3 regions of the Bradyrhizobium sp. USDA 4506 genome follow, and region 1 is predicted to be linked to each of the others. Evidence: predicted binding sites of a transcription regulator. Region 1 holds the regulator's gene; each other region holds the start of a gene.
What was found. Region 1 encodes PhoB, which activates phosphate uptake and scavenging genes when phosphate is short. Its sites were predicted from a motif close to TGTCATNNANCTGTCAT; they were not measured.
Positions count from the first base shown of each region.

Region 1 (5,705 bases):
CTCCATCGCTTCGGCGCCGGAATTGCAGAAGAACACGAAGTCGGCAAAGCTCTGCTCGCACAGCCGTGCGGCAAGCACCTCGCCGTCCGGGCTCTTGAACAGGTTCGACATGTGCCAGAGCTTGGTCGCCTGTTCCTGCAGCGCCTTGACCAGATGCGGATGCGCGTGCCCGAGCGCGTTGACCGCGACGCCCGAGGTGAAATCGAGATAGCGGTCGCCGTTGGTTGCGATCAGCCAGGCGCCCTCGCCGCGCTCGAAGCCGAGATCGACCCTGGCGAAGACGGGGAGCAGATGCGACGTGGCAGCGTTGGTCATGGCGATCACTGACGGTTTTTAAGCCGACAATTGCCGCTGCGCCTTGACGCCAGCGCAGCAACGGCCAGCTTCGGAAAACAAAACGGCCGCCTTTGCGGGCGGCACGTGGCGGGCATTCTATGCTGCGGTCGGTAAGTGTCAATCGCCACGAAGTGGCCTTCCTGCAATGCGAAACGAGCGCAATCCGGAGCATTCCGGTGCGGTGGAAAAGCCTCATCGTGATGCTTAACTGTGTGGGAACATGTGGACGCACGGCCGCGGACTCTTGCGCCAGAGTCACGCCATATTGTAGCGTTTGGCCTGTCGGGTACGACATCTCGTGCGGCGGTACTGGACCCTCTAAGTAGCCTTTGTGTCTCGCGTAAACGTTCGGGCGCAACACCGTGCCCGGCGAGGGCTAAGGGATTCTGGCCGCAGGGATATTTGTCCAGATTGGCTCGCAGCGCCGCTCCAATGATTGGCCGGCGCTACGCGAAGGGAAGAATGCGATGACTGTATTGACCTGGTCCGACGATCGCGTCGAGCAGCTGAAGAAACTCTGGGAGTCCGGCCTGTCGGCCAGCCAGATCGCGGCGGAACTTGGCAATGTGACGCGAAACGCCGTGATCGGCAAAGTGCATCGGCTCGGCCTCTCCGGCCGCGCCAAGGCACCCTCCACGGCCGCGCCGCGGCAGCGCAAGGCTCGCCCGGCCCAGCACATGATGCGGGTGGCGCGTCCGGTCTCGCGCGGCAACACCGCGCTGGCGCACGCCTTCGAGGTCGAGATGGAGCCCGATCCGATCTCCTACGACAATGTGGTGCCGATGAGCCAGCGGCTCTCGCTGCTGGAGCTCAACGAGGCCACCTGTCATTGGCCGGTCGGCGATCCCTCGAGCCCGGAATTCTTCTTCTGCGGCGGCAAGGCGCTCGCCGGCCTGCCCTATTGCGCGCATCACTCGCGCGTCGCCTACCAGCCCGCCGCCGATCGCCGCCGGCCGTCGGCGAAACCGCAGATCAAGTGAGCACTCGGGAAAACGACGGAAGACCTCAAAAACAAATCCCCGCGAAAGCGGGGATTTTTTGTGTGATGCGTAGCCCATTACACCACCGGCGTCGTCCCGGCGAAAGCCGGGACCCATAACCACTAATGCGTGTTGTTAGAAAGCCGTCTGGCCGCGTGCCGATTGCACTGGCCGCGGCGTATGGGTCCCGGCTTTCGCCGGGACGACGCCGTGTTGCGGTTTATGAATGCCGCATGGCCGTTACGGCTGTGGCTCGGCCTTGGCAAAGCGGTCGTCGAGCGCGTAGCCGGCGCCGCGCACGGTGCGGATCGGATCCTGCTCGCGGCCCGGATTGAGCAGCTTGCGCAAGCGGCCGATATGCACGTCGACGGTGCGCTCATCGATGTAGATGTCGCGGCCCCAGACGCTGTCGAGCAGTTGCTCGCGGCTGAACACGCGGCCGGGATGCTCGAGGAAGAATTCGAGCAGGCGATACTCGGTCGGCCCGAGATCGATCGGACGGCCCGAGCGCGCCACGCGGCGCTTCTCGCGGTCGAGCTCGATGTCGCCATAGGTCAGCACGGTCGCAAGCCGCTCCGGGCTGGCGCGGCGCAACAGGCCCTTCACCCGCGCCAGCAGCTCCGGCACCGAGAACGGCTTGACGATGTAATCGTCCGCGCCGGTGGCAAGCCCGCGCACGCGCTCGCTTTCCTCGCCGCGCGCGGTCAGCATGATGATCGGAAGCTGCTTGGTCTCGGGCCGCGCCCGCAGGCGGCGGCACAGTTCGATGCCGGACAGGCCCGGCAGCATCCAGTCCAGCACCACGAGGTCGGGAACGCGCTCCTTCAGCCGTGTATCCGCATCGTCGCCGCGCCCCACCGTCTCGACATCGTAGCCTTCCGCATCGAGATTGTAGCGCAACAGCGTCGTCAGCGCTTCCTCGTCTTCGACTACCAGAATGCGTGCGCTCATCGGTCTAAGTTCTTTCTCTGTGGTGATCCGTTGCCCAGACGCAAACCGAAACGCTTACTTCCTTGAGCATAGTCCCCGCGGAAACGATTTGTCGCGAGGATCATCCAGTTTCGCTCTTGCCGGTTCCGTGCTTGCCGATCATGCCTCAGTTGCCCGGCACCGTGGTGGCAAAAGTGGTCATGTCCCCCTTCGGGCGCTTGTCGGTGATCTGCTGGCCCTCGATCATGTAGAACACGGTCTCGGCGATATTGGTGGCGTGATCGCCGATCCGCTCGATGTTCTTGGCGCAGAACATCAGATGGATGCAGAACGAGATGTTGCGCGGATCTTCCATCATGTAGGTGAGCAGTTCGCGGAACAGCGAGGTGCAGATCGCATCGACCTCCTCGTCGCCCTTCCAGACGTTCATCGCCGCCGGCAGGTCGTGCGCGGCATAGGCGTCGAGCACCGACTTGACCTGCGACAGCACGAGGTCGGTCATGTGCTCGAGGCCGCGGATCAGCTTCAGCGGCTGGAAATCGCTCTCCAGCGCCGCGACGCGCTTGCCCATGTTCTTGGCGAGGTCGCCGATCCGCTCGAGATCGGTAGCGACGCGCATCGCGCTGACGATCTCACGCAGGTCGATCGCCATCGGCTGGCGGCGCGCGATCGTCAGCACCGCGCGCTCTTCGATGTTGCGCTGCAGATTGTCGATCTCGATGTCGGCGGCGACCACGCGCTTGCCGAGCGCGACGTCGCGACGGATCAGCGCGTCGACCGACTCGGTAATCATTCGTTCGACCAGGCCGCCCATCTCGGCGACCAGGCGGGTCAACTCCTGCAGGTCGCTGTCGAATGCCTTGGCGGTATGTTCAGAAGCCATCGCTTGTCTCCCTCAACCATGATCCCGGGGATCATGGCTTCGTGTCCTGAATTTTAGCATGACCTGATCGGAAAACCGGTTTCCACTTTTCCGGATCATGCGCCGGTCAACCGAACCGGCCGGTGATGTAGTCCTGGGTGCGCCGATCGCTCGGTGAGGTGAAGATCTTGTTGGTGTCGTCGAACTCGATCAGCTCGCCGAGATACATGAAGGCGGTCTTGTCGGAGACGCGCGCCGCCTGCTGCATGTTGTGGGTGACGATCGCGATCGTGTAGTCCTCGGAGAGCTCCTGGATCAGTTCCTCGACCTTGGCGGTCGAGATCGGGTCGAGCGCCGAGCACGGCTCGTCGAACAGGATCACCTCGGGGCGCACCGCCACGGTGCGCGCGATGCACAGGCGCTGCTGCTGGCCGCCGGAGAGCGACAGGCCGGAGGCGTTCAGCTTGTCCTTGACCTCGTTCCACAGCGCGCCGCCGCGCAGCGCCTTCTCGACCCGGTCGTCCATCTCGGACTTCGAGATCTTCTCGTAGAGGCGGATGCCGAAGGCGATGTTCTCGTAGATCGTCATCGGGAACGGCGTCGGCTTCTGGAACACCATGCCGACCCGCGCGCGCAGCAAGTTGAGGTCGAGCTTGGGGTCGAGAATGTTGGTCTGGTCCAGCATCAGCTGGCCGACCGCGCGCTGGCCCGGATACAGGTCGTACATCCGGTTGAAGATGCGCAGCAGGGTCGACTTGCCGCAGCCGGACGGGCCGATGAACGCCGTGACGCGGTTGGTGCCGAGCGTCAGGTTGATGTTCTTCAGCGCGTGGTGCTCGCCGTAATAGAAGTTGAGGTTGCGCACCGTGACTTTCGGCGGCGCTTCCGGCAGCGGAACCTGGGGAATGTGGCCTGCGGCAGTCGTGGAGACGGAAAGCTCGGTCATTTTGCGGCCCTTTCGGCACCAAGGATACGCGCGCCGATATTCAACGCGAGCACGGTGAATGTGATGAGCAGCGCGCCGCTCCACGCCAGCTCTTTCCAGTAGGCGTAGGGGCTCTGCACGAAGTTGTTGATGGTCACTGGCAGGTTGGCCATCGTCTTGGTCAGATCCAGGCTGAAGAACTGGTTCGACAGCGCGGTGAACAGCAGCGGCGCGGTCTCGCCGGCGACGCGGGCGGTCGCCAGCAGCACACCGGTGATCAGACCCGATCGCGCGGCACGATAAGCGATCCGCTTGATCACCAGCGAACGCGGCAGGCCGAGCGCGGAGGCGGCCTCGCGCAGCGGATTGGGCACCAAGAGCAGCATGTCCTCGGTGGTACGCAGCACGACCGGGATCACGATCACCGCGAGCGCAAGACTGCCTGCGATCGCTGAGAAGCCGCGCATCGGCACCACCACCGCACCATAGATGAACAGGCCGATGATGATCGAGGGCGCGCTGAGCAGGATGTCGTTGATGAAGCGGATCACCGAGGTCAGCTTGTCGTGCTTGCCGTATTCGGCGAGGTAGGTGCCGGCGAACAGGCCAAGCGGCGCGCCGATGCCGACGCCGATCACGGTCATGATGACCGAGCCGACGATGGCGTTGAGCAGGCCGCCTTCGGTCGAGCCGGGCGGCGGCGTGTTCTGGGTGAACAGCTGCACGCTGAGGCCGGCAAGGCCGTTATAGAGCAGCGTGATCAGGATCAGCGCCAGCCAGGTGACGCCGAACAGCGCCGCACCGACACAGAGTGCGCGGATGACGATGTCGCTGCGGCGGCGGGATTTGTAGATCGGGTTCATGGCGTTACTTCCCCGCCTTCTTTTCAAGCCGCATCAGCATCAGCCGCGCGCCGGCGAGCACGAAGAAGGTCAGCACGAACAGCAGCAGGCCGAGCAGGATCAGGCCGGACTGGTGCAGGCCGTCGCTCTCGGCGAATTCGCTGGCGATCGCCGCCGAGATCGTGGTGCCCGGCGCGAAGATCGACGACGAGATCCGGAACGAGTTGCCGATGATGAAGGTCACCGCCATGGTCTCGCCGAGGGCGCGGCCGAGCGCCAGCATGATGCCGCCGATCACGCCGACGCGGGTGTAGGGGATCACGACGCTGCGAACGACTTCCCAGGTGGTGCAGCCCATGCCGTAGGCGGCCTCTTTCAGCACCGGCGGCACGGTCTTGAACACGTCGACCGAGATCGCGGTGATGAAGGGCAGCACCATGATCGCAAGGATCAGCGCAGCGTTGAACAGGCTGAGATAGGACGGCGGGCCGGCGAACACCGCGCCCAGCACCGGGACGCCCTCGAAGATCCGGATCATGAAGGGCTGGAACGTGTTGGCCAGGAACGGGCCGAGCACGAAGAAGCCCCACATGCCGTAGATGATCGAGGGGATGCCGGCGAGCAGCTCGATCGCGATGCCGATCGGGCGGCGCAGCACTTGCGGGCAGAGCTCGGTGAGGAACACGGCGATGCCGATGCCGACCGGAATGGCGATCAGCATCGCGATGACCGAGGTAATCAGCGTGCCGTAGATCGGGCCGAGCGCGCCGAGCACCGGCGGATCGGCCGAGGGCGCCCAGCGCTGCGTCCACAGGAAGGCGAAGCCGTAT
Region 1 covers NZ_JBSSBM010000002.1:6,189,897-6,195,601, forward strand. The annotation lists gene ACVIHF_RS31395 (acetylornithine transaminase) at 1-315, opposite strand, end outside; gene ACVIHF_RS31400 (GcrA family cell cycle regulator) at 804-1,316, shown strand; gene phoB (phosphate regulon transcriptional regulator PhoB) at 1,557-2,267, opposite strand; gene phoU (phosphate signaling complex protein PhoU) at 2,413-3,129, opposite strand; gene pstB (phosphate ABC transporter ATP-binding protein PstB) at 3,236-4,054, opposite strand; gene pstA (phosphate ABC transporter permease PstA) at 4,051-4,896, opposite strand; gene pstC (phosphate ABC transporter permease subunit PstC) at 4,901-5,705, opposite strand, start outside.

Region 2 (5,705 bases), 580 kb from region 1:
CCGTCATTCTTCTTCATCGACATCCCCTCCACCGAGGCCGACCGCTTCAATGCCTTCCTGGCCAAGGTCGCCGCCGGCTCGACCGTCGAGGACGTGCCGATGCTACGCGGGCGCATTGTGGCCGCGCGCGGCGTCAAGGCCGACCAGCTCAAGCCGTCGGTCGATTCGGAATGGGTGCTGCAGAGCGACCGGGGCCTGACCTATACCGGCGAAATTCCCAAGGGCTCGAAGATCGTTGAAGGCGAATGGTGGGGGCCGGACTACAGCGGGCCACCGCTGGTCTCGATGGAGAAGAAGATCGCCGACGGCCTGTCGTTGAAGATCGGCGACGAGATCGTCGTCAACGTGCTCGGACGCGACGTGCCGGCGAAAATCGCCAACCTGCGCAACATCGACTGGCAGGGCCTCGGCATCAATTTCGTGCTGGTGTTCTCGCCGAATGCCTTCAGGGGTGCGCCGCACAGCCATGTCGCGACCCTGACGGAACCACACGCCGATTCCGCCGACGACGCGCGCATCATCAAGCAGGTCGCCGACGCGTTCCCGATGGTCACCAGCGTGCGGGTCCGCGAGGCGCTGGAGACGGTCGGCAGCGTGGTCAGCAATCTGGTGCTGGCGATCCGCGGCGCCAGCGCCGTGACGCTGATCTCCGCGATCCTGGTGCTCGGCGGCGCGCTCGCCGCCGGACACCGCCACCGCGTCTATGACGCCGTGATTCTCAAGACGCTCGGCGCCACGCGGGTGCGACTGCTCGGCGCCTACGCGCTGGAGTATCTGATGATCGGTTTTGCAACCGCGGTGTTCGGGGTGATCGCCGGCTCGATCGCGGCCTGGCTGATCGTGACTAGGCTGATGACGCTGAGCTTTATCTGGCAGGCCGGCAGCGCCGCGCTGGTCGTGGTCGCCGCGCTGGTCGTCACGGTCGGGCTGGGGCTCGCCGGGACGCTGCTCGCGCTAAACCAGAAGCCGGCCTCAGTGTTGCGGAATTTGTGACAAAATGTAGCGGCGCGAGCGCCGTTTTTGCCTATGATGCTAGGGCAGAGCGACATTCGGCCGCGCGTGGAAGCTTGCGTCGGATGTGTTAATTTCCCACATACCAATCGGGTCGGATAGTCGGTTTGAATGACACGGAATTAATGTTCCGCAAACCGAGCCATCTGAGATAGATTTACGACCGGCGCCGCAAATCCCTTGCGCTCCACCGGGACCAACCACGGGAATTCGACCATGTCGGACCTAGACCGCAACTACGCTTCTCCTTTCGGCCGGGCCGCCGGGCGCATTGACGCTGCGGCCGTCGACGCCGGTCTGCGCGCCTACATGCTGCGCATCTACAACTACATGAGCATCGGCCTGGCCATCACCGGCCTCGCCGCGCTCGGCGTCTACATGGGTGCGGTGACGACCGACCAGTCGGCCGCCGTCGCCAAGTTCGGCAACGCCTATCTGACGCAGTTCGGCTACGCGATGTTCGTGAGCCCGCTGAAGTGGCTGTTCATCCTCGCCCCTCTGGCGATGGTGTTCGTCATCTCGGCCGGCATCAACCGCCTGCAGCCCGCGACCGCCCAACTCCTGTTCTGGGTGTTCTCGGCGCTGATGGGTCTGTCGCTGTCGTCGATCTTCCTGGTGTACACGCACACCTCGATCGTGCGCGTGTTCTTCATCACCGCGGCAACGTTCGGTGCGCTGAGCCTCTACGGCTACACCACCAAGCGTGACATGAGCGGCATGGGCTCGTTCCTGTTCATGGGTCTGATCGGCATCATCATCGCGAGCCTGGTCAACCTGTTCCTGGCGAGCTCGGCGCTGCAGTTCATCGTGTCGGTGGTCGGCGTGCTGGTGTTCGCGGGCCTCACCGCCTGGGACACCCAGCGGCTGAAGAACGACTACATCTACGGCTACGCCTCGCAGGGTGGCGTGATGGCAGAGCGTGCGGCAATCACTGGTGCGCTGTCGCTCTACCTGAACTTCATCAACCTGTTCACGCTGCTCCTGCAGCTGCTCGGCCAGCGCGACTAAGCGCCTCGAGCGAGCCGATCAAATCCAAGCCCCGGCCATTCCGCCGGGGCTTTTCTTTTGGGCGAGGCGAGATGTGATGTAGCCCGGATGAAGCGCAAGCGAAATCCGGGACAGGCTCATCCGCGGCTTCAACGGCCCCGGATTGAGCGGAGCCTGCCATCGAGCGCGTTCGCGCGCCCCGTTGGCTCCTCCGGGCTACGAAGCTCGGGCACAACTGTGTCGGCGGATCAGCGGATTTGTAGCCCGGATGAGCGAAGCGACATCCGGGACGGTCTTACCACGCGGGTACAGCTTCCCCGGATTTCGCGGAGCCTGTCATCGGGCGCGCGTTCGCGCGACCCGTTGGCTCCATCCGGGCTACAAGCAGACTGACCTGACGCGCTTAGACCAGCGACAGCTTGCGATCGATCACGAACAGCACGCGTTCCAGTTCATGGCCGCGGCGCAGGATCAGACCGGTCGCGGAAATCACGCTGTACATGCCCTGCTTGCGCGCAAGCCGGGGGTCCTTCTCGATCCGGTAGATCGGCACTTCCGACGCGCGCCGGAACACCGAGAACACGGCACGGTCCTTCAGGAAGTCGATCGCATAATCGCGCCACTCGCCGTCGGCGACCATGCGGCCGTAGAGATTGAGAATGCGGTTGAGTTCAAGTCGATTGAAAGTCACGCGATTGGGCTGAGGGGTCGCGGCGGCGGTGCGCGCCGCGGCGCGACTCCCGCTCGGATCAGTGTCCTCCGAGATCAAACTCATCGAGCGCCTCCTGTCACCTCGGTGACGATCGGGTTCCGAAGGCCCCTCTCCGGGATCGTCACGAGAGTGACATGATCGCGCTAAGCGAGGGGGCCCGCAAGGGGCCAATCGCAATGCAACCGGGCCTTAACCACCGCCGCACGCGGCGGATTGTCCGGAAAACCGCAGAGTCACGGGAACGTTAGCGGAATCATATTGCTGCCCCACTTCCGCCCATCGCCCGCCCCGCTGCCCTGCGAAAAGGAAATCCTGCGTTGGCCCGGTCCTTTCGGTTCCGGATTCCTCAGCCCCCAGCCCCCCGGGGCCGTCGGGATCGGGCCTGTTCGCAGGGGAGTCAAATCCCAACACTGGGCCAACGAAAGTTGGTCCTTTTTGTTTTGGGGCCTGCGCAAGCGAGACGCGCGCGCCTAGCCCCGGCGCCTTCCTTTCGGCAGATCACCGAATGCAGGTTCGTCGCCATGCGCGGCTGCACGACAACATGCGTGCGGTCCAACGGCGCGCCACGGGCGGAAGCCGGCGCATCGCGCCTTACCGCAGCAAGGCTCTAGTGAAGCGAGGTGAAGGCAGCGCCGAGCATCGGGCCCGGCTTGTCGCGGTTACCGTCCTGGACGTACACCGCCGCAGCATCGACACCGTCACGCGTGATGTTCTCCAGCGGCACGGTCCAGCTCCCGGACGAACCGTTCCAGTCACCGACCTTGAGGAGATTGCGCACCACGTTGTGGTAGGTGATCTCGCGGCCGCGGTTCTCGCCGCGCGCGATCGAGATCGGCACCGACTTCGAGATCGAGCAGATCCAGACCTCGCCGCGCGACACGGCCGGCGACTTCGATGCGGCGACCGACACGTTGATCTGCTTGCCGCTCAGCGTCATCGTCACGGGCACCGACATCACGCTGCCGCTCCTTTCGGTGCTCTTGATGGCGTCCTCGATACTGGCGCGATCGCTGCCGATCACATGCGCGGAGCCATTGATCACGGCCTGCGGCGTGTAGACGTCGCGGTCGCCGCGCACATGCGAATAGGCCTTCTGGCGCGCGCTGAAACGGGAATCGGCCAGCGTATCCTTCCAGCCGAGATAGTCCCAATAGTCGATCGGCATGCTCAGCGCGATTACGTTGGGGTCCTTCGCGAGGTCACCGATGATCTTGTCCGCGGGCGGACAGGACGAGCATCCCTGCGAGGTGAAGAGTTCGACGACAGCACGCGGATCGGCGTGGGCGGGGCGGATGATCGCGACGATTGCGCAGATACCAAGGGCGCTCGACCATCGCGAGATACAGTTATAGGCCATCATCGCTGTCATACTGCGAACCAGTCGTGATGATTTCCATCCGTAATTGTACGGAGCATGAAGTCTGTCCCTGAACTTGCGTGCCCCAAAACGCGAGAAAGCGGCCTTTTCATAGGCCGCCTTCTTTTTAGCCGCTACTCACTAAGCAGTGAGGCACCGATCACAAATCCGCGTTGGAGCATGGCCCGGAAAAGTGTGAAGCGGTTTTCCCCGCGACAAACGCGGGGCGTTTGCGCGGAGATCATGCTCAAACGAAGGGGCCTTAGGCCGCCAGTTTGCGCAGCACATAATGCAGGATGCCGCCGTTGCGATAGTAGTCGAGCTCGTCCAGCGTATCGATGCGGCAGAGCAGCGGGACATCCTTTTTGCCGCCGTCAGCGGAGACGATCTCGGCCGTTAGCGTCTGGCGCGGCTTCAGGTCGCCCTGCAGCCCGCGGATCGTGACCTTCTCGTCGCCCTTGAGGCCGAGCGAGGACCACGAGGTGCCGTCCTGGAAGGTGAGCGGAAGCACGCCCATGCCGACCAGGTTGGAGCGATGGATGCGCTCGAAGCTCTGGCAGATCACCGCGCGCACGCCGAGCAGGCGCGTGCCCTTCGCGGCCCAGTCGCGCGACGAGCCGTTGCCGTATTCGGCGCCGGCGAACACCACCAGCGGCACGCTCTCCTGCTGGTACTTCATCGCGGCGTCGTAGATCGACATCTGCTCGCCGTCGGGCCAGTGCCTGGTCAAACCGCCTTCCGGAATATTGCCGTCCGCGCCCTTCAGCATGAAGTTCTTGATGCGGATGTTGGCGAAGGTGCCGCGCATCATCACTTCATGGTTGCCGCGCCGCGTGCCGTACTGGTTGAAGTCGGCGGGGCGCACCTGGTGCTCGCTGAGGAACTTGCCGGCGGGCGAGGTCAGCTTGATCGAACCGGCCGGCGAGATGTGGTCGGTGGTGATCTTGTCGCCGAACATCGCGAGGATCCGCGCGTCGACCACGTCCGTGACCGGATCGGGCTGCTTCTTCATGCCTTCGAAATAGGGCGGGTTCTGCACATAGGTCGAGCTCATGTTCCAGCGATAGGTCTCGCTTTCCGTGGTCTTGATCTTGCGCCAGTTGGTATCGCCCTTGAACACGTCGGCGTACTTCTTCTTGAAGATCGTCGCGGTGACGTACTTCTTCATGAAGGCGTTGATCTCCTTGGCGGTCGGCCAGATGTCCTTGAGGAACACCGGCTTGCCGTCCTTGCCGATGCCGAGCGGCTCAACCGCGAGATCCTTGGTCACGGTGCCGGCGAGCGCATGCGCGACGACGAGCGGCGGCGAGGCGAGGTAGTTCGCCTGCACGTCGGGCGAGACGCGGCCTTCGAAGTTGCGGTTGCCCGACAGCACGGCGGCGGCGACGATGCCGTTTTCATTGATCGACTTCGAGATGTCTTCCGGCAGCGGGCCGGAATTGCCGATGCAGGTCGTGCAGCCGAAGCCGACCAGGTTGAAGCCGACCTTGTCGAGATCGGCCTGCAGGCCGGAATTGGCGAGATACTCCGCCACCACCTGGCTGCCCGGCGCGAGCGAGGTCTTCACCCACGGCTTGGCCTTGAGGCCCTTGGCGGCCGCCTTGCGCGCCAGCAGGCCGGCACCGATCAGCACGCTCG
Region 2 covers NZ_JBSSBM010000002.1:6,765,399-6,771,103, forward strand. The annotation lists gene ACVIHF_RS33950 (ABC transporter permease) at 1-993, shown strand, start outside; gene ACVIHF_RS33955 (Bax inhibitor-1/YccA family protein) at 1,228-2,019, shown strand; gene ACVIHF_RS33960 (DUF2794 domain-containing protein) at 2,402-2,773, opposite strand; gene ACVIHF_RS33965 (DUF1223 domain-containing protein) at 3,318-4,079, opposite strand; gene acnA (aconitate hydratase AcnA) at 4,330-5,705, opposite strand, start outside.
Region 2: a site for PhoB is predicted at 2,830-2,846, ahead of ACVIHF_RS33960 (DUF2794 domain-containing protein). Genes of this name have one in related genera too.

Region 3 (5,705 bases), 480 kb from region 1:
GGCAATGAGCGTGCTGGCCGAACGCCGCCGGCGTGCGAAACGACGGCGCGCCGGCATGTCGCTGCGGCCGGCCGCGACACTCACCCTGCTCTGCCTGCTTGCGGCGCTCGCAGGCACCGCCCTCGTCGCCCTGACGGTCGGGGCTGCCGGCATTCCAATGGCTCGGCTTCCGGCGGCGCTTGGGCTTTGGGCTGATCGTGTCGCCAACCCGCTGCTCGCACGCGACCAGCTCGTGGTGTGGTCGATCCGCATCCCGCGGATCGCGGCGGCGGCGATGGTCGGCGGCCTCCTTGCCGTATCAGGCTCGATCATGCAGGGCCTGTTCCGCAATCCCCTCGCCGACCCCGCGCTGGTCGGCGTCTCCTCCGGCGGCGCGTTTGCCGCGGCGGCCGCGATCGTGTTCACCGACAGCCATCTCGGCGAAAGCCTGCGCTTCCTGCAACACCAGCTGCTGCCGATCGCGGCCTTTGCCGGCTCGCTGATCACGACCGTCGTGCTTTACGGCATCGCCAGCCGCAGCGGCCGGACATCGATCGCGATCTTCCTGCTGGCCGGGCTCGCGATCGCCGCGATCGCCAATGCCGGCATCGGCCTTCTGGTGTTCGGCGCCGACGACCGCCAGCTCCGCGACATCACCTTCTGGCTGCTCGGCTCGCTCAGCGGTGCGACCTGGAGCAAGCTCACGGCGCTGGCGCCGGTGCTGGCGGTTGCGCTGGTCGCCTGCCTCTCGATCGCGCGCGGGCTCGACGTGCTGGTGCTCGGCGAGGCCGAGGCGTTCCACAGCGGCGTCGACGTCGAACGGCTGAAGCGGATCTCGATCGTGCTGGTGTCGGCGATGACCGGGGTCGCGGTCTCGGTCTGCGGCGTGGTCGGTTTCGTCGGCATCGTGGTGCCGCATCTGTTGCGGCTGGTGATCGGGCCCGCGCATCGGCTGCTGCTGCCGGCGTCCGCGCTGCTCGGCGCCATCCTCCTGGTCGGCGCCGACACCGTGGCGCGCACCATCGTGGCACCCGCGGAAATGCCGATCGGCATCCTGACGGCGGCGATCGGCGCGCCGTTCTTCCTCGCCATGCTGCTGCGGCAGCGCGGGCTGGTATCGCTATGACGGCCCTGCTCGAAGCGCAGTCGGTATCGATGACGGTCGGCAGCACGACGCTGGTCGATGCGGTGTCGCTGCAGATCGGTGCCGGCGAGATGGTCGCGATCGTCGGTCCTAACGGCGCCGGCAAATCGACCCTGCTGCGGATGCTGTCGGGCGACCTGCGTCCGTCGCGCGGGGCGATCAGGCTGAGGCAGCGCGACCTGCAAACTTACGGACCACGCGCGCTGGCGCAGCACCGCGCGATGCTGTCGCAGCACGTCAGCGTCACCTTCCCGTTCACCGTCGAGGAAATCGTCAGCATGGGCGCCGGCGAAAGCCCGCGTGCCGTGGCGCGGGCGCTGGTCGAGGCGGCGCTCGACGAGGTCGGGCTCGCGCGTTTCCGTTTCAGGCAATTGCCGACGCTGTCGGGCGGCGAGCAGCAGCGGGCGCATTTCGCCCGCGTGCTGGTGCAGCTCGCCCGCGGCGAAGCGCTGCATGGACCCGGACTGTTGCTGCTGGACGAGCCGACCTCGAGCCTCGATCTGCGGCACCAGATCGACCTGGTCGAAACGGCGCGGCGGCGTGCCGCGCGCGGCACCGCCGTGATCGCGATCCTGCACGACCTCAACCTCGCGATGCGGTTCGCCGACCGCGTCCTGCTGCTGCACCGCGGCCGGCTTGCCGTCGACGGCGACCGCACGGCGGCGATGAAGACCGAGACGCTGCGCGAGATCTTCGAGATCGACGCTGCGATCGCCTATACCGGAGGTGGCGTGCCGTTCCTGCTGCCGCAAACGATGCGGCCGGCCGGCAAGGCGACGTAACGCCGCAAGCCTTATCCCGCCGCAACATCCGCGGTTCACAAAACTGTCAGGCGGCTGTAACAGGCGGCTCGGAGAACACCGCATCGTTTATCCTTTGGGAGATCAACCATGCGCCTGTCCCTGCTCTGCTCCGTCGCCTCGATCCTGCTCGCCACATCGGCGTTCGCGCAGGGTGAGGGCGAATTCCCGACGACGCTGGCGGGACACGCCGTGATGCCGGCGGAGAGCTTCATCGACGCGCCCGCCGACGCCCCTGATGATCTGAAGACCTCGGGCAAATACACCACCGGCAAGCGCGTTGACGGCATCGGCACCGTGATGGGTAAATCCTATGAGCGGCCGACCGGCGTGTCGCTGCCGTTCAAGGGTCAGCCGCTGCAGGGCCATTCCGGCATCAAGGTGATGCCCGACGGCTCGTTCTGGGTGATCACCGACAACGGCATGGGCTCGCGCTACAACTCGGCGGACTCGATGCTGTACCTGAACCGGCACAAGATCGATTGGGCGAGCGGCAAGATCGAGCGTCAGGAGACCGTGTTCCTGCACGATCCCGACAAGAAGGTGCCGTTCCGCATCGTGCATGAGGACACCGCCAAGCGCTATTTGACCGGCGCCGATTTCGACACCGAGGGCTTCCAGATCATCAACGACATTTTCTGGATCGGCGACGAGTTCGGGCCCTACATCCTCAAGGCCGACAAGACCGGCAAAATTCTCGCCGTGTTCGAGACCGTTGCTGACGGCAAGCCGGTGCGTTCGCCGGATCACTGGGCGGTGCAGTCGCCCGGCGCGCCCGGCGCCAGCTACACCAATGTCAACCTGCGCCGCTCCAAGGGCTATGAAGGCTTTGCGTCCTCCAAGGACGGCAAGTTCCTCTACGGCCTGCTCGAAGGACCGCTGTGGGATGCCGACAAGAAGGATTGGGAGAAGGTCGACGGCAAGGAAGCCTCGCGCATCCTGGAATTCGACGTCGCGGCGGAGAAGTTCACCGGGCGCTACTGGCAGTATGTGTTCGAGCAGAACGGCAATGCGATCGGCGACTTCAACATGATCGATCCGGCCCAGGGCCTCGTGATCGAGCGCGACAATGGCGAAGGCACCGCCGACAAGGCCTGCCCGCAAGGCCAGCGCGGCGAGAACTGTTTTCCTGACCTCGCCAAGTTCAAGCGCGTCTACAAGATCGAGCTGTCCGACGCCAATGTCGGCAAGCCGGTGCGCAAGATCGCCTATATCGACCTGATGAAGATCCGCGATCCCAACAAGAAGGCCCGCAAGCCGCTCAACGACGGCGTCTACACCTTCCCGTTCTTCACCATCGAGAATGTCGACCGGGTCGACGAGACCCACATCATCGTCGGCAACGACAACAACCTGCCGTTCTCCTCGAGCCGCGACCCGAACAAGGCCGATGACGACGAGTTCGTACTGCTCGAGGTCGGCGACTTCCTGAAGGCGAAGTGAGGCGGTGCTCGCCACCCACAACAGTGTCGTCGCCCGGCTCGACCGGGCGACCCAGTATTCCAGAGGCGCCCGAGCTCAACGGACAAGCCGCGGCGTACTGGATGCCCCGCTCAAGGCGGGGCATGACAGCGAATATGCGGATAGCGTGATGCTCATCCCGGCACGACAGCCATTCCGTCATCCCCGCGCAAAGGCTACGCCTTTGTCGCTGGAGGTGCGAGCCTTGCGGCGCAATTGCGCCGCTGGGCGCCTCGAAGGATGCGCGGCCCCCGATGCAGCCGCATGGAGACAGCCGGGCCGCCGCCCTTCGAGACGGCCGCTTTGCGGCCTCCTCAGGGTGACGGCGATACAGCTCAGCGCGCGGCTTCCGTGATCGTCACTCCTTCTTCGTCCGGTAATCTCCGAACGTCGTGTCGCGCTGGTCGAGCTGCGCCTTCACGCTGCCGCCGTCGCGGCGGAAGCCCGCCATGTAGGCCTTGCTGGCCTCGGTCGTGAAGGCCAGCGCCTGGATCTCGGTGCCGGCGCGCATCGCGGCGCGGGCGCCCATGATTTCCATCGCGCGGTGGACGCTGCGCTTGTTGAGCTGCTGCAGCTCGATCGGCACCTTGGCCGCGCGCTCGGCGAAATCCAGCGTCTTCGCCTCCAGTTCGGCGAGCGGAAACGACCGGGTCGCATAGCCCCATTCGGCGGCCTCGCGGCCGGACATCGCGTCGCCCGTCAGCATCAATTCCATGGCGCGGCGCATGCGGACCAACCACGGGTGATACTGCATGTCGGGCGGGCTCATCAGCCGCACCGGCGGATAGCCGATCTGGGCGTCGTCGGCGACGTAGACCACGTCGCAAGCGGTCGCGAGCTCGGTGCCGCCGGCGAGGCAATAGCCGTGCACCTGCGCGATCACGGGCTTTGCGAGATCCCAGATCGAGAACCAGCCCTCGACGACATGGCGCGACCATTGGCCGGGCCCGGATGCCGAGTGATAGGGCTGGTCGACGCGATTGTCGGCGGAGAGATCGTAGCCCGCCGAGAAGCAGGGTCCGGCGCCGCGCAGGATCGAGATCGAAATTTCGGGATCGCGGTCGGCCTGCTCCAGCACCTCGAAGATCTCGCCGCGCAGGCGGTTGTTCAGCGCGTTGCGCTTCTCGGGGCGGTTCAGCGTGATGCGGCGGACGCGCGGACGCGGATCATCGACGATGATGTGCTGGTAGCTCATGGATCCTCCCGATCTCAGGCTTTGTTGCCTTTGGCAAAGTGATGCCCGAGATCGGGAGGGTTGTCATCGGCAGATGACGCAGGTCCTCAAAGCGTTTTCAAGCGAAGTGGGTTCCGGTTCGTGTGAAGAAAACGCGTCAAGCAACAACGCTACAGCCCCGGCACGGGCTCTAGCCCGCCGGCACCATCACGACGCCCTTGTCCTTGGGCCAGCGCATCCGCCAGGCGAAATTGATGTCACGGACTTCGCCGGCCTTGGCCTCGAACGCCCATTCCAGCACGCCGCGCTTGTCGCGCAGATTGGTCGTCGTCGCCGGCGTCGACGACGGCAGCATCTCCACCACGATATCGTCGTTCTCGCTGACCGGGAGCTGATCCTGGACCGCGACCTTGATCGGGAAGTCGTGGCCGTTGCGCACCGTGGTCTTGAAGGCGCGCTCGTCGGTCTTCGACGTGGTCACGATCAGGCCGGCGGAGCCCTCGTTGCGCTTCACCACCGTGCGTTCGATCTTGACCTTGTCGTCGGCGCCGAAGCCGAGCCGCACGGTCTCGTCCTTGGCGGCCGTGGCCATCCGGCTGCGGCCGACAAAGATACCGTCGCGGTAGATCGAGATTTGCCCCGGCAGCAACGGCGCATCGTCGGCCTGCACGAAGCTCGCTTCCAGGAACGCGGTCGGGTCGATCACCGGAACGGCGCGAACCGCGAGATCGGGGGTGATTGTCGCCGTCGAGATGCGCAGGCTCTTCGCGCCCTCATTGGCGGCAACGCTGACGCGGCCGGGAATCTTGAAGGTGGCCTGGAAGGCGCCGACCTCGGCGGTGGCTTCCAGTTCGTCCATGCGTCCCCCACCAAAGCGGAATTGCTGAACCGCGTCGGCGGCCGGCGCGGGTGCCAGCGCCTCGCGCGCCCGCATGCTGGCCTCTCCCGAAAGCTTCGCCAGCGGTCGCGGCGGCTGCGGATATTGCACGATCAGCGAGCGGAGGTCGGGCGCATTGCCGCCGCGCGCGACCCGCACGGTGGAGACGACGAGCGCCACGTTCGACCAGTCCTCGCCGGTCGACTGGGTGATCTCGGCACGACGGACCAGTTCGATCGCGGGCTTGCGGTCTTTGGCGCCGGTGTCGAG
Region 3 covers NZ_JBSSBM010000002.1:5,714,897-5,720,601, forward strand. The annotation lists gene ACVIHF_RS29165 (heme/hemin ABC transporter substrate-binding protein) at 1-8, shown strand, start outside; gene ACVIHF_RS29170 (FecCD family ABC transporter permease) at 5-1,105, shown strand; gene ACVIHF_RS29175 (heme ABC transporter ATP-binding protein) at 1,102-1,905, shown strand; gene ACVIHF_RS29180 (esterase-like activity of phytase family protein) at 2,014-3,366, shown strand; gene ACVIHF_RS29185 (enoyl-CoA hydratase-related protein) at 3,743-4,579, opposite strand; gene ACVIHF_RS29190 (mucoidy inhibitor MuiA family protein) at 4,749-5,705, opposite strand, start outside.
Region 3: a site for PhoB is predicted at 1,950-1,966, ahead of ACVIHF_RS29180 (esterase-like activity of phytase family protein). Genes of this name have one in related genera too.